DNA from 3 places in the Paraburkholderia megapolitana genome. Region 3 is predicted to be linked to each of the others. Evidence: riboswitches for the same ligand, from Rfam matches in the RefSeq annotation. Region 3 holds a riboswitch; each other region holds the start of a gene.

Region 1 (9,720 bases), on a different replicon from region 3:
TGTCGAGCGGCGGTGTCGCTCACAATCGGCACAACTTCCAGTGCAGATGCGCTCCTTCTTTCAATCTCGACCCGCGGCTCGGCTGGTTTGCGGGGCGGCAATATCCGCCTCAGGGACAGGAGACGTTTGGCGCATTCAGTGATGCCAGCCCGGACCGATGGGGACGTCAGTTGATGCGCCGGAGGCTGGAGCGGGCTCAACGCGCCGGTCGAGTCGACCCCAAAGCGCGGCTCTATGAATCGGATTACCTACTGGGCGTGCACGATAGTTATCGTGCAGGCGGAGGCTGCTTTTCGTCTCGCCGCAAACGCGTAAGTACCGACCGGAATACCACCACGGCCGGCCTCACTTCCCCCACCTAAAACGTATAAGCAACCTTCCCAAACGCCGTCCGCCCCAGCGTGTTATATCCATACGCCGTCACATACTGCCGGTTGAACAGATTCGACAGATTCGCCGACACCGTGAGATGCGAGTTGACCCGATATGAAGCGCGCAAATCGACCCGCGTATAAGACGGCAGATAAGTCGCATTGAACTGATCGTCAAACGTCGTCCCGCCATACAGCACAGAGACGCCCGTGCTGAGTGCATGCAGGTGGAACTCATCCCAGGTGTGATCGACGCTCAGGTTGACCGTTTGACGCGGGCGACGATTGAGCCAGCTGCGGTCGGTGATGTCCTGCGGATTCAGGATGCCGACAGCAAGACTGACGGGTGTGGACTTGCCGAGCGTGCCTTTGTATGAGAGGTCGATGCCCTGAATACGCGCTTCGCCGATGTTATCGGGCGCGAAGGTCGCCGAGTTATACGCAATCAGGTTATGCACACGGGTGTTGTAAATCGCCACCGAGAAATTGCCGAACGAAGTGGCCGCGTCGAGCGCCGCTTCGACTGAATCGCTGCGCTCGGGCCGGAGATTCGGGTTGCCGAATTGCGGGTAGTACAGATCGTTGAACGTCGGCAGACGGAACGCGTTGCCGTATGACAGTCGCGCCGTGTACACCGGCGTGATCGCATACGACACGGCGACATTGCCGGTGTTGACCGACTGGCCTTCGACGATCTCATGGCGTCCCGCGAGGAACACGGTGAGCGCGCCGAGCGTCGCGGACTGGTGGAGCGACACCGCGGAGTCATTGCGCGTCGGCACGCCGGTTGGGATATCGACGGGCAGGAAGGCCTGTTCGCGCGAGAAGTCGTAGGCAAGCTTCGTCTCACCCGACAGCGGCAGGCCGAATAACCGGAAGCCCTTTTCCTGATGCGTGAGCGACGTCGATGTGCTGAGGCGCGTCGAGTCGATCTTGTCGCTCGAAATACCCGGGCTGTTGGTGTAGTAAAACTGGCGGTCGTTCGCGTAACCGACGGACTGGTCGAACTGCGTGTCCGGTGCGATGTCCCAGTGGAATGCGACGCCCGTCGTCAACTGGTGATCGAGTTGCCGGTTGTCGCCGCCCGCATTGTCGTACGAGAGGTCCGACCGGTGATAAAGCGCGAACGTGGAAATCGACCAGTCGCCGTGCGCATAGCCGAGCCGGCCGTCGATATCCTGCGCGTGGTACGGATTGCGGCCTGCTTCGTGACCGTATGCGTAAGGCTGGGTCGTATCGATCCCGGCCGTGTTGTAGTCGTGCAGTCCCAACGAATAAGTGAGCCCGGCAAGCGCAGCAAGCGGGCCTGTCGAAGGGACACTGCCAGACGTACGAATCTGCGTATCGAACGTCTTGTTCGAGCCACCACCGGTGGAAATCATCGTCTGGTTGGGCTGATTCGCCGAGTGGCGTGTGAACAACTGCACGACACCGCCCACCGCGTTGGCGCCGAACGAGGCGGCCGCGGGGCCTGAAATCACTTCGACGCGCTCAAAGGCTGAAGCCGGCAGATCGGCCCATTCCGCTGTGCCCGTGGTCGCGGAGCCCACGCGGATACCGTCGATAAACACGGCAACCTGCGCACCCGACGAACCGCGAATGCTGACAGACGCCGTCGCGCCCGGCCCGCCGTTCTGCGCAACGGTAACACCGGGAAGCGTAGCGAGCGCCTGCGTGATGCTGGGATCGGCGGGCGAGAGCCGGTCGAGATCCTGACGCGTCAGAACGTGTGTCGTCGCGTACCGCTGATCGAACGATTGCGGTAGATGCTGCGTATCGCCGGTGACGACGATGTTCGGCAGCGTGGTCGTGGTGTCGGAGGAAGACTGCGGCGCCGTTGGCGGTGTCGAATCGTCAGCCGCCTGTGCGATCGATGCACCGAACGAAAGGGCGAGGGCGGCGGAAATTCCCGCGATTCCTGCAACTCCCGCAACGCGACGCAAGAAAGCTTTCTGAAAGAAAGAGGTTTTTCTAATAATGCTAGCCATGTGACAGATCCAGAGGTCGGAGCCGTCCTTGCAACACGCAACCGCATCATGCGGTGCTCGCGCTTCGGGACACCCCGCCCGGCGCGGCTGCAGGACCTCGGTTGATGGCAGGTCTCCTGGCTCACGGGTCGCCGCCCGGTGCCGACCTTCCCGGTTTCCCAGTGGTCACGATTGGCACGGACTCGCCGCTTACAGTTGCGGGGGCAGCCGCAGACTCGAAGCGTCGATCCATCGACGCGACTACTGCGTTCCCTTTTATCCCCATCACGGGAACCATCGAGGCGAGAGCGTAACGATTCCCGCGCGGCGCAGTCAATCTTTTCGGGCAAACGCGGGGCTTTTACGACGCGCTTTTGCAACGGCCCCGTCTGCGCCGCAATCTCCGCGGCGCGCCTACCCCCATAACGCTCCCCTGTTCGGGGATAGTCCGTCCCCCTGATCAAATCGATGATGGCATCAACCGGGATGCCACCGCACGCGATACGTACCCACAGCCTGTGTCAGCCCGATCGATTTCTCGACTCAAGGAGATTTAGATGCAGGACGCCGTGCAAGACATCACGCCTTCCCCGTACGCCTATCCGCTGCTGATCAAGCAGTTGCTGCATACGTCGTTCGTTCAGGCACCGGACCAGGAAATCGTCTACCGCGGCAAGCTGCGGATGACCTACACCACGCTGCAGGAACGCATTGCGCGACTCGCCAATGGCCTCGACGGGCTCGGCGTGCGGCACGGCAGCACGGTGGCGGTGATGGACTGGGACAGCCACCGCTATCTGGAGGCGTACTTCGCGGTCCCGATGATGGGTGCCGTGCTGCAGACAGTCAACGTCCGGTTGTCGGAGGCCGAGATCGCCTACACGATCAACCACGCCGGCGCCGAGGTGCTGTTCGTTCACACCGATTTCCTGCCGGTGGTCGAAGCGATCAAGGATCAACTCGAAACGGTGCGCACGTTCGTGTGGATCGATGAGCCGGGTGGTGAACCGACTGCGCACACCATTGCGTTCGCCGCCGAATACGAGGAAATGCTCGCGGCCGGCGCCACGAGCTACGACTTCCCCGACTTCGACGAGAACACCCGGGCCACCACGTTCTATACGACCGGTACCACGGGCCTGCCCAAGGGCGTGTACTTCTCGCATCGTCAGCTGGTTCTGCACACGCTGACCTTGATGGCGGCGCTTGCAAGCCCGATGTCGGGCCAGCGTTTTCACCGCGGCGACGTCTATATGCCGCTCACGCCGATGTTCCATGTGCACGCCTGGGGCATGCCATACATCGCGACGCTGCTAGGCGTGAAGCAGGTCTATCCGGGCCGCTATGTGCCCGAGCGTCTCGTACAACTGATCCGCGACGAAGGCGTCACGTTTTCGCACTGCGTCGGCACGATCCTGCACATGCTGCTTTCGTGCGATACCGCGAAGCACGCGGACTTCAGCAAATGGAAGGTAATCATCGGCGGCGGCGCGTTGCCACATGGTCTTGCGAGCGCGGCGCTCGAGCGCGGCATCGATATCTTCGTCGGCTACGGCATGTCGGAGACGTGCCCCGTGCTGAGCCTCGCGCAACTTCCGCCGCACACCGGGCCGCTCGATCGCGATGAAGAGGTGCGCTTGCGCTGCAAGACCGGCTTCCCCATTCCGCTCGTCGATCTGCGCATCGTCAACGAGAACATGGAAGACGTTGCGCACGACGGCAAGGCCTACGGCGAGATCGTCGCTCGTGCACCGTGGCTCACGCAGGGCTACCTGAACAATCCCGATGCCTCCACGCAACTCTGGGCTGGCGGTTACCTGCATACCCAGGACATCGCGAACATCGACGCGACCGGCAACATCCAGATCACCGATCGCATCAAGGACGTCATCAAGTCGGGCGGCGAGTGGATCTCGTCGCTTGAAATCGAGAGCCTGATTTCGCAGCACCCCGATGTGGCGGAAGTCGCCGTGATCGGCATCAAGGACGACAAATGGGGCGAACGGCCGGTGGCGCTCGTGGTGCTGAAGGCGGGCGCGGCGCTGACTGAAAACGGTGTCAAGGAACACGTGATGGGTTTCTGCAAGACCGGGCGGATCTCGAAGTACGCGGTGCCGCAGATCGTCAAGTTCGTCGAAGCACTTCAGAAAACGAGCGTCGGCAAAACCAACAAGAAGTGGTTGCGCGAACAGTTCGCGTGACCGGCCTTAAGGAGCAGACACGATGAGCATCAATGGATACAGCGTCGCCACGATCGACGATTTCGTTGGCCGCGAACTGGGCGTATCGGACTGGGTCACCGTCGATCAGGCACGCATCGACGCCTTCGCGGCGTGTACCGGCGACCGGCAGTGGATTCACGTGGACGTGGAGCGCGCGAAACGCGAGAGCCCGTTCGGCGGCACGATCGCGCACGGCTATCTGACGCTGTCGCTGCTGGCGGCGGCCGCGATCGAGGTCGGCATCATTCCCGCGGATGCATCGGCCGGGCTGAACTACGGGCTCGACAAGGTGCGCTTCATGACGCCGGTGAAGGCGGGTGCGCGCGTGAGAAATCGCGTGACGCTGGTCTCGGTGGAAAAGAAGGGCGGTGGCCGGATCATCGTCAAGACGATGAACGAATTGCAGATCGAGAACGAAGACAAGCCGGCGCTGATCGCCGAAACCCTGGCGATGCTCGTGGCGGCGGCGTAAGCCTTCGGATCGCACAACCAGGCTAACCAGACAGAGACGTTTGAGGAGCAGCACCATGGCGGCACATGACGAAAGCACGACACGCAGCGAGCAGGCGAACGACGTTGCGGCATCTGCCGCGGAAGGCATGCTCGGACCGAATCCGTTCGTGGGGCTGCGGCCACGCGACATTCTTGCTACCGCGCAACAGATCGGCACCCAGGCGCTGCGGCAACCGGCCTTGCTTCTCGAGCAGGAAGCGGCACTCGCTCGCGATCTGATGGCGGTATTAGGTGGCAGTGCGGACCTCGCGCCCTCGCAGGGCGACAAACGTTTCACCGATCCGGCGTGGCAGAGCAACTCGCTGTATCGCATGGCGATGCAAGGCTATGTCGCATGGCGCAACGCGTTGACAGGCTTTGTCGACCGCTCGACGCTCGACGACAAGAGCAAGGAACGCGCGCGGTTCGTCCTGTCGCTCTTCACCGATGCGGTATCGCCGACCAACACGCTGCTCGGCAATCCGGCGGCGCTCAAGAAGATCATCGATTCGGGCGGCGCCAGTCTGCTGGGCGGCATCCGCAACCTCGTGACCGATGTCGTGCAGAACCAGGGGATGCCGGCGCAAGTCGACAGGAGCGCGTTCAAGGTGGGTGAAAATCTCGCCACGTCGCCGGGTGCAGTGGTGTTTCGCAACGAGGTGCTCGAGCTGATCCAGTACGCACCGGCCACGGAGCACGTGTACACCCGCCCGCAACTGATCGTGCCGCCGCAGATCAACAAGTACTACGTGTTCGATCTGTCCGAAGGCAAGAGCATTGTCGATTACCTGGTGAAGAGCGAATTCCAGGTGTTCGTGGTGAGCTGGCGCAATCCTACCGCTGCGCAGAGTCACTGGGACCTCGATACCTATGTTGCCGCGCTGCTTGAGGCCATCGCGGCTATGCGCGAAATCACGGGTAGCGAGGACGTCAACCTGCACGGCGCGTGTTCGGGGGCGATGACGATTTCGGCGTTGCTTGGGCACCTCGCCAGCCGCGGCGACACGAGCGTGCATGCCGCCACGCTGATGGTTGCGGTGCTCGACAATACCGCCGACTCGCAACTTGGTCTCTTCGCCACACCGGAAGCCATCGCGGCCGCGAAGCAGAACAGCACGTCGAAGGGCGTGCTGGCCGGCGAGGAAATGGGCCGCGTGTTCGCATGGATGAGACCCAACGATCTCGTCTGGAACTACTGGGTCAACAACTATCTGCTCGGCAAAACGCCGCCCGCTTTCGACATCCTCTACTGGAACAACGACGCAACGCGGTTGCCCGCGCGGATGCATGGACAACTGCTCGATATCTTCGTGGGCAACCTGTTCAGCAAACCTCGCGCGCTGACTGTGCTCGGTACGCCGATCGATCTGTCCGAAGTGACCTGCGACAAATACATCGTCGCCGGCATGACCGATCACATCACGCCGTGGAAGGGCGTGTACAACACGGCGCGCACGTTCGGCGGCAAGACGCGCTTCGTGTTGAGTTCGAGTGGCCACATTCAAAGTCTGATCAACCCGCTGGGCAATCCGAAGGCGAAGTTCTTCCATAACCCGGAGTTGCCTGCGACTGCCGATGCATGGCTCGGCAATGCCCAGACCGAAAAGGACTCGTGGTGGGGCGACTGGCGCACGTGGCTTGTCGATCACTCCGGCGAGCGCCGTACCGCGCCGGCAGCAGTCGGCAGCGCGAAGCATCCCGCTGGCGTGAAAGCGCCGGGAACCTATGTCATGGAAGCATGACGCACCCTCGTTGACCGCGCCGCGGCCAACACATTCTTAATGCAGTTTCACTGGAGTATCGATCATGGACACTATCAATTCGAACAGTATTTTCGACGAGTACAAGAAGGTCATCACGCAGTTCAAGTTGCCCGGCATCGACGTCAACGCAGTTCTCGAGTCGCGCCGCAAGGACATCGAGGCAATTGCCGAAGCCAATACGACGGCGCTCGCGGGCGTGCAGTCGCTGGCCCAGAAGCAGTCGGAGATCCTTCGCACGACACTGACCGAACTGCAATCGCTTGTCGGTCGCGTGGCGGCCTCGGGTGTCAAGCCCTCTGCCAACACAGGTGAAGTAGTCCAGCAGGCACTGCACAAGGCACTCGCCGATATGCAGGAACTCGCGAGCACGGCCTACCGCGCGCAGTCGGACAGCTTCGCGGTCGTGTCGCGGCGCGTCGCCGAACACGTCGAGGAACTGAAGACGCTGCTGCAACCGAAGAAGTGAAGGGACAGTGCCCATGCGGCCTGACCAAACCTCCAACGCGGTATCCTTCCAGAAGATCATCCGGAAACAAGAAATGCACCCGAGCCCCGAATCAGCTTGCAGCATGCAAATCCAGATGATCGACCTGGACGGTCAGACACTGCGTGTCGCCACATGGCACGGCAGCGACGCGTCGCCGCCGTTGCTCATTTTCAACGGCATCGGCGCGAACCTCGAACTGGTCGAGCCGTTCGTCGCGGCGCTCGAAGATGTGAGCGTCATCATCTTCGATATTCCCGGTGTGGGCGGCTCGCCTGTGCCCGTTGTGCCGTATCGTTTTTCGACGCTGTCGGTGCTCGCCGACAAGCTGCTGACGCGACTCGGTTACGACGGGCCTGTCGACGTGCTCGGCGTATCGTGGGCGGCGCGCTGGCGCAGCAGTTCGCGCGCCTGTATCCGGGCCGCTGCCGCAGGCTGATTCTCGCGGCAACCTCGCCGGGCGTGATCATGGTGCCGGCGAAACTGTCGGTGCTGTCGAAGCTGATCGGACCGCGCCGCTACACCGATCCCGCCTATCTGCAAGAGGTGGGCGCGGAAATCTACGGAGGCGCTTACCGGCGCGATCCGTCGTTGCTAAAGGCGCACAGCCGGCATATCCAGCCGCCGCGCGGCCGCGGTTACCTGTATCAACTGCTGGCCGCGACTGGCTGGAGCAGTCTGCCGTGGCTCGGTGCGCTGCGCCAGCGAACCATGATCATGCACGGCACCGACGACCCGATCGTGCCGCTGACCAACGCAAAAATTCTCGCGGCACGTATCCGCGATTCGACGCTCTATGTGATCGATGACGGTCATCTGTTTCTTATCTCGCGCGCGAGCGAAGTCGGGCCGGTGGTGCGCAGGTTTCTCAGGCAGGAGGCAGGTTGAATTTTTTTGCTGGCGATGGAGATGAGGCGCGGTCGATTAATGCCGCTGCCAATGCACGTGAAGATCGCAAGATAGCGGGCCTGAGGCGCATGCGTCGGACGGCGCTATGCCTGCTCGTCCTGATGATCGCGTTGCTGTTCGCATGTGTGGTGTGGCAGGCGCAGTATCCGTGGCTTGCGTGGCCGCGTGCGTTTGCAGAGGCCGGCACGGTCGGTGCGATCGCGGACTGGTATGCGGTCGTCGCGCTGTTTCGTCGCCCGCTGGGTTTGCCGATCCCGCATACGGCCATCATTTCGCAAAACCAGCAACGCATCGCCGAGAGTCTCGGTCACTTCGTCGAAGAAAATTTTCTGACACCGGATCTCATCGTCGACAGGCTGGGCAGTCACGATGCGGCAAAGGCGCTGGCGCAGTGGCTGGCACAACCGGCGAACAGCCGCGGCGTCGCCGATGTCGCCGCGGATGCCGTTGCCGGACTGCTTGCGGGCATGAATGAAAAAGACGTGCAATGGTTTTTCGATCATCTGGTGATACCGCAACTGCGTACGCTCGACGTCTCCCGCATGGCCGGCAACGTGCTCCAGATCCTGACTGAAGACGAGCGGCATCAGCCGTGGCTCGATCACGGGCTCGATGCGCTGGAAAAGTGGCTAGTGGCCAACGTTGAAATGATCAAGGCCAAGTTCAGCGAAACGTCGAAGTACACGCCCGCGCGGCTCGATGCCTACATCGTCAGGAAATTTGTCGAGGGCATCATTGCGCTGCTTCATGAAGCAGCGGCGAGTCCGGATCACGAACTGCGCCGCCAGTTCGATGAAACAGTGCGCGAGTTGATCGTGCAGTTGCAGACCTCGCCCGTACATCGTCGTTTCGGCAGGTCGTTGATGCGCGACTGCATTCGTCATTTCAGGCAAGCCGATTATTACCGCGTGCCGCTCGACCGTTTGCGCGAACATGTGATCGCCGATCTCGGCCGTGAGCCATCGGCGATGCGCGACGCTTTCACCCGTATGCTGGTGTCGCTCGGCAAGCGGATCGGCCGCGAGCCCGAGATTCAACGCAAGCTGAATGCATGGTGGCTCACGCTTGCGCGTGAACTCGTCACGCGCTACGGGCGCCAGGTTTCTGTGCTGATCACCGAAGTCGTCAAAGGTTGGGACGCAGAAGAAGTCAGCCGCAAGATCGAAACGGAAATCGGCCGCGATCTGCAGTATGTGCGGATCAACGGTACGTTCGTAGGCGGCATGGTCGGCCTGTTGCTTCATGCCGCCACACTTTTCGTCATGCATTGAGACCTGCGCTAACCGGCTGCAACCAGTCCTAATGTCTGGGCACGGGAAACGGCGTGCGCGCGCTTGTCGACATCCAGTTTGACGAAGATGTTCTTGACGTGTGTCTTGACCGTTTCGGGCGCAATCCCCAGCGTGCGTGCGATTTCCTTGTTCGACTGCCCCTGGGCAATCAGCTCGACAATGCCGCGTTCGCGTGCGCTCAACGGCTCGCGTTCCATGTCGCGCCGGGGCACCGCGGGCT
Region 2 (9,720 bases), on a different replicon from region 3:
CTGCAGTGCGGCAAGATCGATGCCGTGGGGCACCTTCAGTTCAAGCACCATGATCGTGATGATGATGGCGATGACGCCATCGCTGAAGGCTTCGAGTCGTCCTTTGCCCATCTGCGGGTTCCCTGTCGGTTGATATAACGATGTACGGCGCGGCGCATACGCGACACGAACGCGCAGCCGATTATCGGCGATGCGCGGTTGCCTTGTCGATGGCGGCTGCCTCTCAAACCAGCGGCTTCAACCCATCGAGCAGCGTCGGTATCAGTTCGCAGATCGTCGGGTGAATATGCATCGCGTACTGCAACGTCGTGTACGGCGCACCGGCGGTCATGATGTCGATGAACGTATGAATCGCCTCGTCGCCCTCGATGCCGAAAATCGTCGCGCCGAGAATGCGTTTCGTCTGCGCATCGACGAGCGCTTTCATGAAGCCGTCGGTTTCGCCGCGCTCGCGTGCGCGGCCGACACGCGACATCGGCATCGTCGCAATCAGCGCGGGCCGGCCGCTCGCACGTACTTCGCTTTCCGACATGCCAACGCGCGCCAGCGGTGGATCGACATACAACGCATAAGCCATGATGCGATCGTCGACACTACGCGAACCGCCATCGAGCAGATTCGCCGCGACGATCTGGAAATCGTCGTAGGACGTATGCGTGAATGCGCCGCGTCCGTTGATATCGCCGATCGCCCACACGCCCTGCACGTTCGTGCGTAGTTGTCCGTCGACGGGAATCCTGCCGTGCCGGTCGGTAGTGACGCCTGCAGCGTCGAGGCCGAGATCGTCGGTGTTCGGCCGGCGGCCTGTGGCGAACAACACGTGTGAGGCGTCGAGCGACGCGGCGCCCTTGCCGAACTTCACGCGCACGCCGCTGCCATCGGCCTGCAATGGCTCAACGCTCGCCAGATCGGCGCCGTAGCGGAATTCGATGCCCTCGCGCGCGAGTACGGTTTGCACAGCTAGCGCAAAGTCCTCGTCCTCGCGAGTCAAGATCCGCTCTTCGCGCACGAGTACGGTGACATGGCTGCCGAAGCGGCGAAACACCTGGGCGAATTCAAGCGCGATATAGCTGCCGCCGACGATAGCCAGATGTTCCGGCACCTCGCTCAATTCGAGCAGCGTGGAATTCGTGTAATGGCGAATGCGTTCGATACCGTCGACCGGCGGCACGACTGCGCGCGTGCCAGTATTGATGAAGATCTGGTCGGCGCTGAGCTGTTCGACGATCTGGCCGTCGCGATCGGCGATCTGAACCGTATGCGGACCGGTGAAGCGCGCGTGTCCGTTGAACACCGTCACGTTCTGCGCACCGCGCAACCATTGTTCGAGGCCATCGCGCGACTGTGCGACGACCTTGTCCTTGCGCACTTTCACTTGCTCAAGATTCACCGAAACCGGGCCTTCCACCTGCACACCGAGTTCGGCCGCGTGACGCGCGACATGCGCCGCCCGCGCACTCGCAACGTAGCTCTTGGTTGGTGTGCAACCGACATTGACGCAGGTGCCGCCAAACGCGGCTCGCTCGATCACCGCAGTTTTTCGACCGCTTTCCCCAAGGCGCACAGCAAGCGGCGGACCGCCCTGCCCGGTACCGATCACGATTGCGTCGAAGTGTTGCGGCATGGCGGAGCTCCCGAAGCAGGTGTGGGGATGCGTGCCATCTTACGCCTCGGCGGTGAATGGATTGGTGTCTTCGGCCTCGCTGGTCGGGGGATGTGCCGCAGCGACCTGTCAGGCCGTGCAATGACCGTGACAGAACAGCGATCGCGCGCTATGCAACGCTGCCTGCGCACCGCGCGTCACCGCCATCACGCCGACCTGCGCGAGATTGAAATCCTGCGACACCATCAATTGCATGAGCGCAACCATCGGCAGCACCACTGCCGGGTGATACAGCTGACGTACGATCAGGTCTCTCATGACTGCTCCCATCGGGCGGTGCCGCTTCGGCGCCGTGCCGCAATTGACGTTTCGATGGGAGCATTGTAGGAAGGCGCGACCCGCGGATAAATGGGCCGAATGCGAAGTCACTTGTCGCCGGATGCGAACAATCGGCGGCGGGCCGCGCAGGCCCTACCGGCGGGGCCTCCGCGGCAGGCCGTCGCCTATTCGAGCGGTGTCGCGATGAACTCGGGCAGCGCTTCGGCACGTGCCGAGAACGCCGCCAGAGCCGGATACTGCGCCGGGTCGACCGTACCGGGCAAGATGAACTGCGTGAACCGCCAGGCAACCGCCGTGGTGATATCGGGCTGCATCAAGCGGTCGCCGAACAGCCAGCCGTCATGGCCGGCCACCAGCGTTTCGAGCTGCGCAAACGCGTGGTGCATTTGCGTCTGCACGCGCTCCACCCATGGCTCGTGCTGGCGTTCCGCCGGTCGCAGGTTACGTTCGTAGACGTTCTGCACGGTCTTCTCGGCGGCCGCGAGCGCAAAACCCGTCACCTGCTGCGCGCGTTGGCGCGCCGCCGGATCCTCGGGCATCAAGCGACGCTCGGGCGCGAACTTGCGGTCGAGATGATCGAGGATCAGCGACGAATCGATCAGCACCGTGCCGTCGTCCTCGACCAGCGTCGGCGCTTTCACGACCGGATTGATCTTCGCAAACTCATCGTAGTGACGAAACACCGACAGGTTGCGATGTTCGAACGGCAGGCCGAGCACGGCCAGCGAAATCGCGACGCGACGCACATAGGGGGAATCCAGCATGCCGATCAACTGCATCTTGTCACTCCAGGTTCGTGGAAAAGGACCTGCGCGTTCCCGAAACTTCAACGCTGCTGCAGTGCCACTCGCAAGCCCAGCGAAAGGAAGATCGTGCCGATGATCTTGCCCTGCCAGCGGACGAGCCACGTCAGCCTTTTGACCAGCCGGCCGAGCGGACGGATCGTGAGCGCGAGCACGGTGGTGTAAAGCACGCTCAACACGACGAACACGCCGCCGAGCACGGCGAACTGCGCAAACGACGAACCCTGTCCCGGATGCACGAACTGCGGCAGGAAAGCGAGAAAGAACAGTGCGGTCTTGGGGTTCAGCACTTCGGCGGGAATCGCCTGCCAGAACGCTTGTGCCGGTGTCACGGCGGGAATTTTCGGCAGTGTCGGGTCGGACGGTTTCTCGAGCAGCGCGCGCACGCCGAGATAAACCAGGTACGCGGCACCGATCAGCTTGACGGCGTTGAACGCGAGCGACGACGTCATCAGCAGCGCCGACAGGCCGGCCGCCGCGCACAGCGTGTGGATGAAATCGCCGGTGGCGATGCCGAGCCCGGTCAGGATGCCGGTTTTACGACCGCCCTGTACGGTGCGGGTCAGGACCAGCAGAACGGCCGGCCCGGGGATCAGCATCAGCCCCAGCACGACAGCGACGAAAGTGCCCAGCGTGGAAAGCGAAAACATTCAGTGCCTCCTGTCGATCGGAGTTAGCGCTTTAGCTGTCGGCCAGAGTTCGCGCTTTAGCGCGTTACTCGGGCCCCATGCAAAGCACTTACTCCGGTCCCACGCCCGAAGGGGCGTTTGCGGACAATATGTGTGAACCGCGAGTGTCGCATTTCCGGCGGCTTCGATTCAAGACACAACTGATGGGGCCACACAACTATCCGAGTTGCTGCTCGATCGTGCGCGTGAGCGGCGTGTCGACGTCGCCCGTGTGACGCGTCGTCACCGCCTCGATCAGCACGATCCAGCACTCGTCCTGCGCAACCGGATTGTGCAGCACGCCTTTTGGCACAACGTGCACGCCCCCCTCGCCAAGCTCGACGACGCGGCCGCCTTCGTATTCCATCCGCAGCCGGCCGCGCACCACGTAGAACAGTTCGTCCTCGTCGCGGTGACTGTGCCACGCCAGTTCGCCCTTCACCTTCGCGATCTTCATGTACTGATCGTTGACCTGCGCCACGACTTTCGGCGACCAGTATTCGGTCACCGCGTCGAACGCGGACATCAGGTCGAACGATTCCGCAAACCCTGTTGCAACCATTGCTATCTCCACATTGGAACAATCGATACCGCCAGCAACACGCCGAGTAGCGTATTGACAATGCGCCATTGCCGCTCGGTGCGCACCAGCCGCGCGAGCAGCACGCCAGCTGCGCACCACAGCGACAGCGACACCGCCGCCGACACCCCGAACGCGCCGCCAAGCAACAACGCGAGATGCAGCGGCCCATTCGCGAGCATCGCGAACGACGCCGCCGCGCCGAGGGCCATGGCCCAACCCTTCGGATTGAGCCAGAGCAGACACGCCCCGCCGAGCAAGGTGGTGGGCGCCGCCGTCGAGCGGTCGAGATCGGGCGCCCCGCTGCGCGCGACCCGCCACGCCAGCCACAGCAGATATGCGCTGCCGATCGCCTTCATGCCGGTCTGCAGCACGGGCGCGGCCAGCAGCACGCCAGCGAGACCGGCGGCGGCAGCGGCGGCCAGCGACGCAAGCCCCAGCGCGATGCCCGCCATCAACGGAATCGAGCGGCGAAAGCCGAACTGCGAGCCCGACGCAGTGGCGAGCGCCGTCGCACCGCCGGGCGTCACGGTGGCAACGGCGGCAAACAGGATCAACGGTGCGATCGAGCCGGTCGAGGTGGCGACGAAGGACATGGCAGCGTTCCGGAGCAAAACGTCACTGTAGTCATCTCGTTCACATTAGAAAATCGAAAGTTTCTGATGATTCACATTAGACAATATAATGTGACGATGAACCGAAATCTCGACCTCGCACTGGTGCGCACTTTCGTTGTGGTTGCCGACCACAGCAGCATGACCGTTGCCGCCAACCGCCTGCATTTGACCCAAGGCGCGGTGAGCCAGCAGATCAAGCGCCTCGAGGAGGCTTTGGGTTGCGACCTGTTCGATCGCGTCGGACGCCAGCTCGAACTGACCCAGGTCGGCGAGCGCTTTCTCGGCAAGGCGAAACGCCTGCTCGGCATGAACGATGAAATCTGGGCGGATATGGCGGCCCGTCCGATACTCGGCCAGGTGCGCCTGGGTGTCCCCTACGATCTGGTCGGCGCCTGCTTCGCGCCGATCTTCAAGGCGTTTACCGAAGCGTGGCCGAACGTGGAGATGGCGATTGTCTGCGGTTCATCGCCGGAACTCGCGGAGGCACTGGCGCGCGGTTCGCTCGATGTCGCAGTGATCGAAGAACCTGCAACCGAAGCAAGTGGCGAATGTCTGCGTGTCGAACGCCTGGTGTGGGTCGGCGCGCGCGGCGGCAGCGCGCATCTGAAGCGACCGCTGCCGGTCTCGATGGTGAGCGACACCTGCGCATTCCGGCAGACCGTGCTCGGTGCGCTGGGCAGCAGTGGCATCGAGTGGCGCACGGTCTTCGAGAGCGGCAACATCGAAGCGACCACCGCGACGGTGCGCAGCGGGCTCGCTGTGACCGCGTGGCTGACGTCGACCGTGCCCGCCGATCTCGACATTCTCAGCGCGGATGCTCAACTGCCCGAACTTCCGCCGTTCGCGATCAGCCTGCGATTTCCTGCGCAGGGCGCCAACCCGGCCGGACGCGAACTCGCGCAGTTCATTCGCGATGGACTGCTGCGGCAACATCGGCCCGCGCCGATGTGAAGCAGCAACGCGCAGCAGGATTTCGCCGATGTCGCGCTCGCTCGACTTCTCGACTTCAACCGTTCACAGCCCGGCCGGCAACACGTTGCGCGAGCTCTGCTGTGCACGCTCGACGAGCGCACCGAACAGCAACCCGATCGTCGTCCACATGATCGCCTGCATGCCAAGCGCCGCGAGGCGGAATTTCCACAGCAGCGCAGCGGGGAATGCAACCGGCACTTCGTTGATCGACGGTAGACCAAGTTGCACGGCCGCGATGATGACGATAAAAACCGCACCTGCCACGATCGCTCCGTTCCACGCACCGAAGCGTGCCGCCGCGTGACGGCGCAGCTTCAACGAAAACACCGTCGCCGCCAGCGAGATCGCGATCATCAGGAAGAACAGGCCCGTGCGATAGCCGATCGTCTCGGGGTCGCCGATCGACGGAGGATTCGCCGGGTACTTGAGATTCGGCACGATCACGATCGCGACGAACGCTGCGAGCGCGAGCAACGCCGACAATGCACGTGCACCGAGCCGACCCGAGCGGCCATATGCATACGCGAACACGAGCGAGAACAACCCGCCCACCGCTGCGCCATACACGACTACACCGGTCAACAAACCGAGCCCCGCCTGCGTGTGACGGCTGACAATTTCCGGTTCGGGAGCTTCGCCCTTCGCCGCATCGGCCTTCTCTTCGAACGAGATCGCCTGATCGACCTGCGGTTCGCCGGCGATCTTCGCAAAAGTGAACGTGAGCAATCCCGCGACGATGCCCGTGAGCATCCCGCGCATCAACAATCTACCGACCATGTCGACTCCCGGTTAGTGGCAAGGAAAGCCGAGCAGATGGCGGCCGTCGTGCACGAACTCGTGCACGTACATGCCGGGGATCAACGACGTCGCGCCCTCTTCGGCGCCGACGAAGTAGATCGCCAGTAACAGCAGCAGGCCGCCGAAGATAATCCACGGCAGCAATTCACGCAGAGGGATCGGCACCGGCTGGACAGCCGGTTTGAAAACAGCATCGGTCATGACGGACTTCTCCTGGGGTTACGCGCCCCGATAGTCGTGGTGGTCGTGAGAAAAAGATGACGCGAAGCGAGGGTCTGGCTTCCGGTTCTTCATTGAACCGATTACAGTGGCGCGACCGCACCGGACTTGCACCGGCTTCCTTGCTTCAGCGGCGTTATTCTACGCGCTAAACTTCGCGGCACATGCTTCATGGGAGATCAGCGCAATGCACACGCGGTTATGGCTAGTGAGTCATGCAGCGACCGCCGCGATGCGCAGCGGCCGCTTCCCCGCCGACGATCCACTCGATGCGCGCGGTCAAGACGACGCGCATGCGTATCGCACACAACTCGATGTGCCTCGCGATGCGCTCGTGTTCAGCAGCCCTGCCCCATGTGCTCGCGAAACGGCCGCAGCGTTGAATCTCACCGCCGACATCGCACCTGCGCTTGCCGACATGAGTTACGGTCGCTGGCATGGCCAGCGCGTCGCGGACATCGCAACAGACGAGCTGCCGATGCTCTCCGCCTGGAGTACCGATCCCCATGCCGCGCCGCCCGATGGAGAATCGTTCGCCACGGTATCGACGCGGGTTGCGCAGTGGCTCGAACAACTTGCCGATGTGCCTGCCGTCGTCGCGGTCACGCATGCTGTCGTGATACGCGCCGCGCTACTGCATGCGCTACGTGCACCGCTCACTGCTTACACGCGAATCGAAATCGGCCCGCTCTCGCGCATCGAATTGCAACGTTCGACGCGCGGCTGGGTCTGGTGGCCCGCTGCATAGATAGTGGGATCGATCTGCGCGTCGCTCATCTCCTGCATGCGCTCCGCATAAGGCTCGACTTTCATTTGCATGTCCGTTGCGCACGCACATGGTGCGCAGCTCTTCATCGCACTCGCACAATCTAACGCGCGTGTAAGGCTTGCGAACATCGTCGCATGCAACACGCGTCGATATTCTCGTGCAATTGTCATCGCAACATCACCCATGTTCGCGATTCGCGAACTATATTGGGAGGTCAGGGAAAAACAATACTGCTGAGAGGATTCACCGATGATCAAGCATCGCATCTATTCCGCGTTTCTTTCCGCCGTGCTGATCGCTGCGATCGCGCCGGTATGTCAGGCGCAGCAGTACACCACCGACTGGATCGCCAACACCTTCGGCACCGACGCCACGCATGTGGGCAGTACCGCGCGCTCGATGTGGGTCGCGCCCGAAGGCGTCATCTACACGGCGTCGTTCTGGGATGAAAACGAAGGTGGTGTTGCGCTCTATCAGAGCGGCAAGAGCATCGGCTCGTTTGGCCTGCACAACGAGTTCCAGGGCAGCGCCATTACCGGCAACGCCACATCGATCTTCGCCGCCTTGCAATTCAACAACGTGTACGGCAGCGGCGCAGTGGGACGCTACAACCGCACCACGCAAACGCGCGATGTACTCATCAACGTCAGTGCGGACACAACCGAAACCCATGCCGATGTCGTGACCGGGCTCGCCACCTCGGGCTCGGTGCTGTATGCGAGCGACCTGCCTGGCAATCGGGTCCGCGTCTACACCACAGACGGTGTCTGGCAGCAGGACATCAACGTGACGTCGCCAGGTGCGCTCGCCATCGACAGCTCCGGCAATCTCTGGGTCGCCCAGAAGAGCGCAGGCACAATCGCCGAATTCAGTTCCACCGGCACGGCGATGAACACCATCCAGATGCCCACTGGTGCGAAACCTTCGGCGCTGTTCTTCGACACGACGAAACAACTGCTCGTTGTCGGCGACGAAGGGCCGGACATGAACATCAAGGTCTACAACACCTGGCTCATTCCATTTCAGGTCGGTACGTTTGGGATCAAAGGCGGATATCTCGACAACACGACGGGTATCAAAGGCCAGGTCGGCGACAAGCGCTTCACGCGCGTCACCGGTATCGGCAAGGACTCCGCCGGCAACTTCTATGTGCTGAACAATCCATGGGGCGGCGGCTGGGATCTCGGCCGCGACGGCGGCACCGATATTCACGCCTACAACAAAGGCGTCCTGCAATGGACACTGCAGTCGCTGAACTTCGAGGGCGTCGGCGCACCCGATCCGGGTACGGACGGGGCGTACTTCTATAGCGGCACTAACATCTACACGGGCACCGCCGGAGGAACCTTCGTTGCGAACACCGTCGATCCGATCGACTATCCATCCGATCCGCGCCTCAACATCAACGATACGCAGCGCGACGAGCACTTCGGGCAGATTGTCTCGGTAGGCGGCAACCGCATTCTGGTTGCGTCAGGACAGAACCCGGCGATCTTCTACCTGTTCCACTTCAACGCTGCGAACGGCTATGTCGCGATACCGGATGCGTCGATTCCGGGTACGGCGTTCAATACGACGGCACCGATCACGGGTGGATTTTCTATCGATAGCAAGGGAGACATCTGGGCCGGTCTCGACCGGACGAACCACATCTATCACTATCCATTGATTGGCTTCGATGCTACCGGCAAGCCATCGTGGGGACCGGGCATCGCGCTCTACATTCCGCTTAGCGTCAGACCGATGACGCGCATCATCTACCTCGCGGAGAGCGACACGATGATCCTCGCGCAAGGCATTATCGGCAGCATCGACTGGACGTCGATCGGCACGCGGATCGAGGTGTATCACGGCTGGGCCGCGGGCAACATGACCAAGCCTAACCCTGTGCTCACCGTCGCCAATCCGAAGTCGATTACGGCGGCCGGCAACTATCTGTTCGCCGGATACGTGCACACCGTGCCTAACATCGACGTGTTCAATCTCACCACCGGCAACCTCGACACAACGTTGATCAATGCGAGCCCGAGCACCGTGAGTGTCGGTAACGACGTCGATTCGATGTATGGGCTCAGAGCGTATCTGCAGTCGACCGGGCAGTACGTGATCACCAAAGATAACTACAACGACTCAAGCATCATCGTGCATCGCTGGACGCCGTAACGCTGTAACGCCGTAAGCGGCGACACCGCTACGCCGGGATATCGCTCTCGCGATGTCCCGGCTCGTAGAACATCGCGAACAGTTCCGACTGCGAGCCGATGCCGAGCTTCGCGTAGATGTGTTTCTTGTGCGCGCGCACGGTCTCGAACGAGATCGCGAGTTTCTCCGCAATCGCGCGCGTTGAAAACC
Region 3 (9,720 bases):
GATACAGAGTCGGCTTACCAGCGCATGTACGGCATCGTCGAAGGACAGTGCGGACAACGCAGCACGCGCAGCGCGAATCCGTTGCACGACATCCGACTGCTGCGTTGCATAAGCACGGTGAAAACCCCGCGGATCGAGATCGAAGGCGAGCCTTGCCTTGACGATGCGCTGCCGCACGGCCGGATCGAAACAGTTCTCCAGCTCCACCACCAGGCCGAAACGATCGAGCAGTTGCGGTCGCAACTCGCCCTCTTCCGGATTCATCGTGCCCACCAGCACGAAACGCGCATCGTGACTGTGCGACACGCCATCGCGTTCGACGGTGTTCACACCGCTCGCAGCGGCATCGAGCAACGCGTCGACGAGCGTATCGGGCAACAGGTTGATTTCGTCGACATACAGCACGCCGCGATGCGCCTGGGCGAGCAACCCCGGCGAAAATTTCACGGCACCATCGCGCAACACCGCGTCGAGATCGAGCGTGCCGATCAGACGCTCTTCGCTCGCGCCGAGCGGCAGTGTGACGAACTGGCCTTCGGGCAGCAATTCGGCAAGCGCGCGCGCAGCAGTCGATTTCGCCGTGCCGCGTGGCCCGCTAACCAGCACACCGCCGATGCCGGGATCGACGGCTGCGATCAGCAGCGCCTGTTGCAGCGGCTGCTGATCGATCAACGCGGTGAACGGAAAGGCAGGCAGGGACCCATTCATGACCGTATTCCTTCGATATGTTGCTCGCTTGCCAGCAGATGATCTTCAAGATGCGCACGATACGCACCGGGCTGTTGCCACAGTCCGCGCTGCATCGCTTCGAGCAGTCGCTCGCAGATCGCATGCAGTGCGTGTGGATTGTGCTGTTCGAGAAACGTGCGCGTGTCGGCGTCGTTCAGATAGGCATCGGCGACGAGCGCGTACTGATGATCAGCGACGACGCGGGCCGTCGCATCGTAGCCGTACAGATAGTCGACGGTCGCGGCGATTTCTGCCGCGCCCTTGTAGCCGTGGCGCTTTACACCGTCCAGCCACTTCGGGTTCACGACGCGCGAGCGGATCACGCGCGCAATCTCCTCATGCAGCGTGCGCACGCGCGGTGCCGCCGGATTGCTGTGATCCGCGTGATAGATATGCGGCTGCACGCCGGCCAGATGTCGAACGGCCGCGGCCATGCCGCCCTGGAACTGGTAGTAGTCGTTCGAATCGAGCACGTCGTGTTCGCGGTTGTCCTGGTTCTGCAGCACGACGTCGAGCGCGGCGAGCCGCGTGCCGAAAACGTCGTGCGCTTCGTCGCCGGCACTCTTCTGCGCATACGCGTAGCCACCCCACGCCTGGTAAGCATTCGCGAGATCCGCGTCGGTCTGCCATTGACGAGAGTCGATCATCTGCTGCAAACCCGCACCGTATGCGCCAGGACGCGAGCTGAACACACGCCAACCGGCGCGCTGACGCGCCGTTGCTGGATCGAGCCCGCGCGCAATCCATGCGTCGCGCTCGGCCATCACGCGTGCGCGGATCGGGTTCAGTTCGGGTGGTTCGTCCAGTTCCGCCACGGCCTGTACCGCGGCGTCGAACAGATGCATCACGTTCGCGAACGCATCGCGGAAGAATCCCGATACGCGCAGCGTCACGTCGATGCGCGGCCGGTCGAACGCTTCGATCGGCATGATTTCGAAATCGGTCACGCGATGGCTGCCGGCGGCCCATTTCGGCCGCACGCCGATCAGCGCCATGGCCTGGGCGATATCGTCGCCGCCGGTGCGCATCGTCGCTGTGCCCCATACGGAGAGACCGATCGCGCGTGGATAGTCGCCGTGTTCCTGCAGATGCCGCTCGATCAGTTGCTGCGCGGACTTGAGCCCGAGCGACCACGCGGCCTGGGTCGGCACTGCGCGCGTGTCGACCGAGTAGAAGTTGCGGCCGGTGGGCAGTACATCGGGGCGGCCGCGCGAAGGCGAACCGCTCGGGCCTGGTGGCACGAAGCGGCCTTCAAGGCCGCGCCGCAGGTGACGCATTTCCTGTTCGCCGCATGCGTCGAGGTTCGGTAGCACGCTGTTGCGCAAGCGCGTGAGGACGCGCTCGGCGTGGGGTAATTCGGCCGGTGCCGGTAGCCAGGACGGTGCAGCTGCGTGTGCGTCTACACCGACACCTGCGTCATCGCACAACGCCACTAGCAAAGCAGCCGCCAGCCCCTCAAGCCGCTCACGCGCATCGCCGTTATGCCGCCACGGCGCATCGCTGACCTGCTCGAGCAGCGCGGGACGCGGCCCGCTCCACGGCGCCGACCAGTCCGCCGTTAACGGATCGAACAGATGATCGATCTGCAGGTCGCGCGCAAGCGCATCGATCAAACCAGCATTCGCACCCTGCCCATCGCCGACCGGAAAGCGCCCAAGCGCGAGCAGCGTGTCGCGGCGTTGCACACCTTCCGGCGATTGCCCGAACGTATGCAGACCATCGCGAATCTGCGCTTCCTTCAACTCGCACAGCCACGCATCGACGCGCGTCAGCACTGCGTCTTCGGCATCCTGCCCGACCGGCTCCGCGAGGCTCAGTTCCTCGTGCAACCGATGCTCGACGATGGTCGCAAGTATCGTGCGTCGCAGCAGCTTTGCGCGCCGCGCATCGACCATCAGCGCATCGTAGTACTCGTCGACCTGCCGTTCGAGATCCTGCAGCGGTCCATAGTTTTCCGCGCGCGTGAGCGGCGGCATCAGATGATCGATGATGACCGCCTGCGCACGTCGCTTCGCCTGGCTACCCTCGCCCGGATCGTTGACGATGAACGGATACAGATGCGGCAACGGCCCAAGCACGAGGTCGGGCCAGCACGTATCGCTCAGCGCGACGCTCTTGCCCGGCAACCATTCGAGGTTGCCGTGCTTGCCGACGTGCACGACCGCATCGATGCCGAAATGCGCGCGCAACCAGACATAGAACGCGAGATACGCATGCGGCGGCACGAGGTCCGCATCGTGATAGCTCGCGTAGTCACCTTCGCCGCGCGAGCGCGACGGCTGGATACCGACGAACACATTCCCGCAGCGCCAGCCAGCAATCATGAAGCGCCCACGACGCAACGTCGGATCGCTTTCCGGCGGTCCCCAGCGAGCGTTCAACGCATGGCGCACTTCATCGGGCAGTTGCGCGAAGTGGGCGAGATAGTCGTCGAGCGCGAGACTCTGCAACGCGGGCCGCAGATCGCGCATGGCCGGATCGTTGGTAACGCCCTGCGTGAGCCGTTGCATCAACCCGGCGCCATCGACGGGCAGGTCGCTCACGCGATAGCCTTCGTCGCGCAGCATCGCAAGAATGCCGACCACCGACGCCGGCGTATCGAGACCAACACCGTTGCCGATGCGCCCTTCGCTCTGCGGGTAATTGGCGAGAATCAGCGCGAGCCGTTTCTCGTCGTTACGCAACTGGCGCAGCCGGCACCAGCGTCGACTCAATTCAGCGACGAACGCAACGCGCTCCGCATCCGGCCGATAACGGACCACATCCACTTCGGTATGCGCACAGCGATACGCGAGCCCCTTGAAACTGATCGCCCGCGTAATGATCCGCCCGTCTACTTCGGGCAGCGCGACGTGCATCGCGATGTCGCGCGAATTGAGGCCCTGGTTGTCCTTCACCCAGTCGTCGCGGTTGCCGCCGCTCAGGATGACCTGCATTACCGGCGCGTCGCCGGCTAGCGCGAGCGGTTCGGGATCATCGATTGCGCTGGCGGCGAACGCAGTCGTGTTCAGCACTAGCGCAACGTTGTGGCGCTCGCACAGTTGCTGGACTACGTCGCGACTCACGGCATCTTTCAGCGAAGTGATCGCGATAGGCAGCGGATTCATTTGACGTGCTTCGAGCGCTTCGATCAGCGCGTCGAAGACCGCCGTATTGGCCGCCTGCAGATGCGCGCGATAGAACAGGATTGCGACGACCGGCGCGTGATCAACAGCAGTGTGCGTCCGCCAGCGTGTTTGCCACGCTTCGATAGTCGGCAGGTCATGTTGCGGGTGATACAGCGCCGCAGCCGGCAGCGGTCGCGGTAATGCGGGCTCGCTACCCCAGCCGAACGCCTGCCAGGCGATGCAGCGCAAAAACGCCTCGGCATTCTGCGGACCGCCTTCGCGCAGATAGCGCCATAGCCGCTCGCATAGCGCGGCATCGGCGGTACTTTTGGCGACCAGGTTCGGGTCTTCCTGGAGATCGCCGGAAAACATCGCCAGCATCTGCCCACGCCTCGCGGCAAGCGCGACCATCTGTTCGATGCCGTACGGCCAGTAGGCTTCACCGCCCAGATGGTCGACCACGATGACGCGCGCATGTTGCAGCACGTCGTCGACATAGAAGTCGACCGACGCGGGTTGGCGCAGATAAGTCACGTTGGCGAGCCGCACGCTCGGGAAGTCTGGACCGAGCCGCGTTACGACGCTCGCGAGCAACGACAGCGTGGTATCGGCCGAGCTGAGCACCACGATGTCCGCAGGCTGCTGATCGATCCGGACGACACCCGCTGTGTCATCGACGAAGCCACCCGGCGTGGTACGCAGCAGATGCATGGCGCGTCAGGCCCGCTGTGCTTCGGCGTGTACCGCAGAATTCAACGCGGCATTGAATGCGCGCTGCAGCGCGGCCTGGTCGAGATCTTCGCCGATCAGCACGAAGCGGCTCTTCTGCGGCTCGGCCGCTTGTTCGTCCGCTCTCCAGCGCCGATCGAAGTAACTGTCGAAACGCCCTCCCACACCCTGCACTACAAGCCGCATCGGTGCGCCCGGCAATGCCGCGAAACCTTTCACACGATAGATCGTGTGCGTCTCGACGAGCTGCTGCAACGCGACGATCGTCGCCTCGCGCGATAGCGCCGTACATTCCACCACCACCGAATCGAAGTCGTCGTGATGATGATCGGGATCGTCGGCGGAACCGTGGTGATCGTGCCGCAGATGAATCGTGGTTTCCGACGCCGCCTCGAGCCCGAGCAACGCGTGCAGGTCGAGTTGACCATTCTGCGCGCGGACGACCTTCACCTGCGCAGGAATCTCTTCGCGGAGCAGCGCTTCGACAGCGGCCTGCTGCGTGTCGTCGAGCAGGTCGGTCTTGTTGAGAATCACAAGATCGGCAGAAGCAAGCTGGTCTTCGAACAGTTCGTGCAGCGGCGATTCGTGATCGAGATTCGGATCGGCCTTGCGCTGCGCATCGACGGCGACCGGATTGTCCGCGAACTGGCCGCTCGCGGCAGCCGGCCCATCGACCACCGTGACGACAGCATCGACGGTGAAGCTGTTCTTGATCGTCGGCCAGTTGAATGCCTGCACGAGCGGCTTCGGCAACGCGAGCCCGGAGGTCTCGATCAACACGTGATCGATCTGCTCGCGCCGTTCGAGAAGCTGCTCCATGACCGGGAGAAATTCTTCCTGAACGGTACAACACAGACATCCGTTCGCGAGTTCGTAGACCTGGCCCGCCGTTTCGCGACCGTCTTCATCGCAACCGATACCGCAGCCCTTGAGAATTTCCCCGTCGATGCCGAGTTCGCCGAACTCGTTGACGATCACCGCGATGCGCAGGCCGCCTGCATGTTGAAGAATGTGTCGCAGCAACGTCGTCTTGCCGCTGCCGAGAAAGCCCGTGACGATCGTGGCGGGAATCTTGCGCATCTGTGTCTGCATCGCTGCTCCGTGGTGGCGGTGAGGGATTCGCCGACAACCCGCGTGTGTCCACGCCACCGGAGGGCTCCGCCACGTGCTTCGCGATACGTCGTTCAACTGCTCGTCCATACGACAGAACGCCGCCGTGACAGGCCAGTAGAAGACGAAACGCGGGGACGATGACGCGGAGTACGGCGCGAATGGAAACACAAGGAAATCGTGGACGACACGCCGCATCCCCGCGGCGCGAACCCATTTTGTCTGGCCGGTATCCGGGCTAACGAATGAACCGCTTCACCTTCCCACGCGACGCTCATGTCGCGCAGTGGTCGATTGCATGCGAGTTGATGTGCATGCAGCGAAGCCGGTCTTGCAGCGCTTGCGCGCTGCTTTCGCTTACCGTTGCGGGGGCAGCACAGGTTGGTCCGTTCCGCGGTGGGAGGACGCCCTGTTTCCCGTTTAACTGCGTGCGCGGGAGGCGCGCACGCGAGCACCAGAGTGCGTGCGAGTGTAGGCCGCCGGCCTTGCTGCGTCAAGGAAGGCACTGTGTTGCCCTGTGATATCGTATGCGCTCGTTTGGTGCCCGCACGCGCGCTCGCGTGTGCAGTTAAACGGGAAACAGAAAGCGCGCATTGCGCTCAACCTGTGCTGTCCCCGCAACGGTAAACGGCCCGCGGCCTTCGAGCCGCACATGTCGTTCGAAGCCACTGTCCGCCGCGTGCGGATGGGAAGGCAACGACATGAGGCCGCCAGCCCGGATACCGGCCAGACGAGGGGGCGAACGTCATCGTCGAACTCGACGATGACGACGCCGAACGCCAGGTCTGCGGGGGACAGACACACGGCGCCCAGGTAATAAGCGATCGCTATTGCGCTGTCGAGCTGCCGACACGCATCGCCACATCCGAAATCCACCTATGATGAAGACCCTGATCGCCGGCATCGGCTGTCGACGCAATGTGTCGGCCGATCAGATCGATGCCGCGCTGCGTGCCGCGCTCGGTACGCACTCGCTCGCCGAGATCCGGGAAATCGCTACCGTCGATACCAAAGCGAACGAACCCGGCCTGCTCGAATTCTGCGCACGTCATGCGTTGCCACTGCGTCTTTTCACGCCCATGCAGATCGCCGCTATACCGCTCGCACCGCCTGCACGTTCGGCGGCCGCGCGAGTGCATCTGGGCATCGACGGTGTGTGCGAACCCTGCGCGCGACTCGCGGCACCTCACGGTTATCTGATCGTCGGCAAGACGGTGCACGACGGCGTCACCGTCGCACTCGTTGCCGATCCACTCGTTCACTCCACTCTCTCCGCTTCCACCGACCAGGACCTCGACCGATGAAAACCGATCCCGAATCGCATCAACGCATGACGCAACGGCGTCGCGAAGGACACGAAAAGAAGCAGGCTACCGCCACCGTCGAAAAAGGGCTGCTGATCGTCAACACAGGTAACGGCAAAGGCAAGAGCACGGCCGCGTTCGGCATGGCCGTGCGCATACTCGGTCATGGCATGCGGCTTGGCGTCGTGCAGTTCATTAAGGGCGCGCTGCATACCTCGGAACGCGATTTTCTCGGCGCCCAGGCGCACTGCGATTTCGTCACGATGGGCGACGGCTATACGTGGAACACGCAGGACCGCGACGCCGACATCGCCACCGCGCGCAAAGGCTGGGACGAGGCACGCCGCATGATCGACAGCGGCGACTACCAGATGGTGATCCTCGACGAACTCAACACGGTGCTGAAATACGAATACCTGCCGCTCGATGAAGTGCTCGCGGTGCTAACCGCCCGGCCTGCCGCGCTGCACGTCGTCGTGACCGGCCGCCACGCACCCGATGCGCTGATCGAAGCCGCCGATCTCGTCACCGAAATGCGCCTCGTCAAGCATCCGTATCGCGAGCAGCACGTGAAGGCGCAACGCGGCGTGGAGTTCTGAGCGATGCCGGCATGTCCCGCAGTGTTCATCAGCGCGCCTGCATCGGGTCAGGGCAAGACGACGGTCACGGCAGGGCTCGCTCGTTATCATCGGCGGCTTGGGCGACGCGTGCGGGTCTTCAAGACCGGCCCCGACTTTCTCGACCCCACCATCCTCGAGCGTGCAAGCGGCACGCCGGTCGAATCGCTCGACCTGTGGATGGTCGGTGAGGACGCGTGTCGCCGCCTGCTCGCCGAGGCTGCGGCGCAGGCGGATCTGATCCTGATCGAAGGGGTGATGGGTCTCTTCGACGGCACACCGAGCAGCGCCGATCTCGCCGCAACGTTCGGCGTGCCGGTCGTCGCGGTCATTTCGGCGAAAGCGATGGCGCAGACATTTGGCGCGATCGCCTTTGGACTCGCAAAATTCCGCCCGCAGGTCCCGTTTCATGGCGTATTCGCCAATCGCGTGGGCTCGGCTCGCCACGCGCAACTGCTGCAGGAAGCCTTGCCGCAGGACATCGCGTGGACCGGTCACATGGCAAGCGAAGCCGCCATCGAACTCCCCGACCGCCACCTGGGCCTACGGCACGCCGACGAAATCGACGATCTCGATGCGCGACTCGACCGTGTAGCGGATGCACTCGCCGCAACCGCGCTCGCCACCCTGCCGCCCATCGTCGATTTCACCCCCGCATCCGCTGCGCATGGAAGCACCCGGCTCCCGCGGCTGCTCGACGGAATGCGGATTGCCGTCGCACGCGATGCCGCGTTCTCCTTTATCTATCCGGCGAATCTCGCGCTACTCGAAACGCTCGGCGCAACGCTCGCGTTCTTCTCGCCGCTCGCCGACGAAGCCGTGCCAACCGACGCTCACGCGCTTTACCTGCCAGGTGGTTACCCTGAGCTACACGCCGCCACGCTCGCACGTAGCACTTGCACGGCAGCTTCGCTTCACGCACATGCAGCAGCGAAAAAAACCATCGTCGCGGAATGTGGCGGTATGCTCTACCTGCTCGACAGCCTGACGGACAGCGACGGCACGCAGACACCGATGCTCGGACTGCTACCCGGCCGCGCAACGATGCAGGCGCGGCTCGCGGCGCTCGGCATGCAACAACTGGACGGGCGACACGGCACACTGAGAGGCCATACGTTTCACTACACGCAGATGACCACCCCGCTCGACCCCGTACTGACCGCCACCCGGCCGCACGCCATGGGGCCGGCCGCGGGCGGCGAGTCCGTATACCGCTCGGGTTCGATCGTCGCGACCTATATGCACGGCTACTGGCCGTCCAATCCGGCTTTCACGGCCGCCCTGTTCCATGGCGAAACCCTTTGACGACAGCGAACGCGCGGCGGTCTATCGCGCGATCTACGAACGGCGCGACATGCGCCATTTCGTGCGCGATCCGATCGATCCAGCCACCCTGCAACGTCTGCTCGACGCCGCACATCACGCGCCGAGCGTCGGCTATATGCAGCCCTGGCGCATCACGCGCATTACCGATGGCGCACTGCGTCACGCGCTGCATGCGATCGTCGAGCGCGAACGCCTGAAAACCGCCGATGCGCTCGGCAAGCGGCGCGACGAGTTCATGAAGCTGAAAGTCGAGGGCATGCTCGATTGCGCCGAGCTGCTGGTCGTCGGTTTGATGGACGGTCGCGAGAAGCATGTGTTCGGACGACGCACACTGCCGGAGATGGATCTCGCATCGGTGGCGTGCGCGATCCAGAACATGTGGCTCGCCGCACGCGCGGAAGGACTGGGGCTGGGCTGGGTGTCGATCTTCGACGTCGACGAAGTCGCCGCGCTGCTGCATATGCCCGCCGGCGCGCGGCCGGTGGCGATCCTGTGCGTCGGCCATGTGGCTCAGTTCTACGACGAACCGATGCTCGAAAAGGAAGGCTGGGCGACGCGCATGCCGCTCACGGGCTGTGTGTTCGAGAACGGCTGGCCTGAAAGCGAACCGTCATCGAGCTAGAGCGCGCTCACGTCAATAACGGGTTTGCGCCGATCGCGATGCGACGGCGCGACGACGCGCGGTCCTCACTCGACGAAAACCAACCGCACGAAGACGCTTCAGGGCTCGACCGGTTTAACCGAGACGACGTCCGGTACGCTAGCCTCGTCCTTCGCTTGCAGTTTCACCTGCCAGTC

What was found. Region 3 has a riboswitch for cobalamin ahead of cobW (cobalamin biosynthesis protein CobW). Riboswitches for the same ligand answer to the same signal wherever they lie in the genome.
Region 1: linked by a shared signal. The riboswitch ahead of FNZ07_RS24505 (TonB-dependent receptor domain-containing protein) and the one ahead of cobW (cobalamin biosynthesis protein CobW) in region 3 are both predicted to bind cobalamin.
Region 2: linked by a shared signal. The riboswitch ahead of FNZ07_RS25740 (CbtB domain-containing protein) and the one ahead of cobW (cobalamin biosynthesis protein CobW) in region 3 are both predicted to bind cobalamin.

The regions. Positions count from the first base shown of each region.
Region 1 is NZ_CP041745.1:2,518,593-2,528,312, reverse strand. Features, by position in the region: gene FNZ07_RS24505 (TonB-dependent receptor domain-containing protein) at 359-2,359, opposite strand; cobalamin riboswitch at 2,449-2,652, opposite strand; gene FNZ07_RS24500 (fatty acid--CoA ligase) at 2,896-4,539, shown strand; gene FNZ07_RS24495 (MaoC family dehydratase) at 4,562-5,032, shown strand; gene FNZ07_RS24490 (alpha/beta fold hydrolase) at 5,088-6,794, shown strand; gene FNZ07_RS24485 (phasin family protein) at 6,859-7,281, shown strand; partial or broken gene phaZ (poly(3-hydroxyalkanoate) depolymerase) at 7,355-8,187, shown strand; gene FNZ07_RS24475 (DUF445 domain-containing protein) at 8,277-9,479, shown strand; gene FNZ07_RS24470 (LuxR C-terminal-related transcriptional regulator) at 9,488-9,720, opposite strand, start outside.
Region 2 is NZ_CP041745.1:2,792,843-2,802,562, forward strand. Features, by position in the region: gene FNZ07_RS25695 (TMEM175 family protein) at 1-111, opposite strand, end outside; gene FNZ07_RS25700 (FAD-containing oxidoreductase) at 224-1,624, opposite strand; gene FNZ07_RS25705 (hypothetical protein) at 1,733-1,921, opposite strand; gene FNZ07_RS25710 (glutathione S-transferase family protein) at 2,107-2,721, opposite strand; gene FNZ07_RS25715 (LysE family translocator) at 2,769-3,395, opposite strand; gene FNZ07_RS25720 (cupin domain-containing protein) at 3,592-3,975, opposite strand; gene FNZ07_RS25725 (LysE family translocator) at 3,978-4,589, opposite strand; gene FNZ07_RS25730 (LysR substrate-binding domain-containing protein) at 4,686-5,561, shown strand; gene FNZ07_RS25735 (CbtA family protein) at 5,625-6,359, opposite strand; gene FNZ07_RS25740 (CbtB domain-containing protein) at 6,372-6,581, opposite strand; cobalamin riboswitch at 6,630-6,772, opposite strand; gene FNZ07_RS25745 (histidine phosphatase family protein) at 6,787-7,347, shown strand; gene FNZ07_RS25750 (SMP-30/gluconolactonase/LRE family protein) at 7,618-9,531, shown strand; gene FNZ07_RS25755 (response regulator transcription factor) at 9,560-9,720, opposite strand, start outside.
Region 3 is NZ_CP041743.1:2,540,782-2,550,501, reverse strand. Features, by position in the region: gene FNZ07_RS10850 (ATP-binding protein) at 1-708, opposite strand, end outside; gene cobN (cobaltochelatase subunit CobN) at 705-4,547, opposite strand; gene cobW (cobalamin biosynthesis protein CobW) at 4,554-5,657, opposite strand; cobalamin riboswitch at 5,883-6,149, opposite strand; cobalamin riboswitch at 6,197-6,420, shown strand; gene FNZ07_RS10835 (cobalamin biosynthesis protein) at 6,554-6,979, shown strand; gene cobO (cob(I)yrinic acid a,c-diamide adenosyltransferase) at 6,976-7,578, shown strand; gene FNZ07_RS10825 (cobyrinate a,c-diamide synthase) at 7,582-8,901, shown strand; gene bluB (5,6-dimethylbenzimidazole synthase) at 8,885-9,544, shown strand; gene FNZ07_RS10815 (DUF4136 domain-containing protein) at 9,643-9,720, opposite strand, start outside.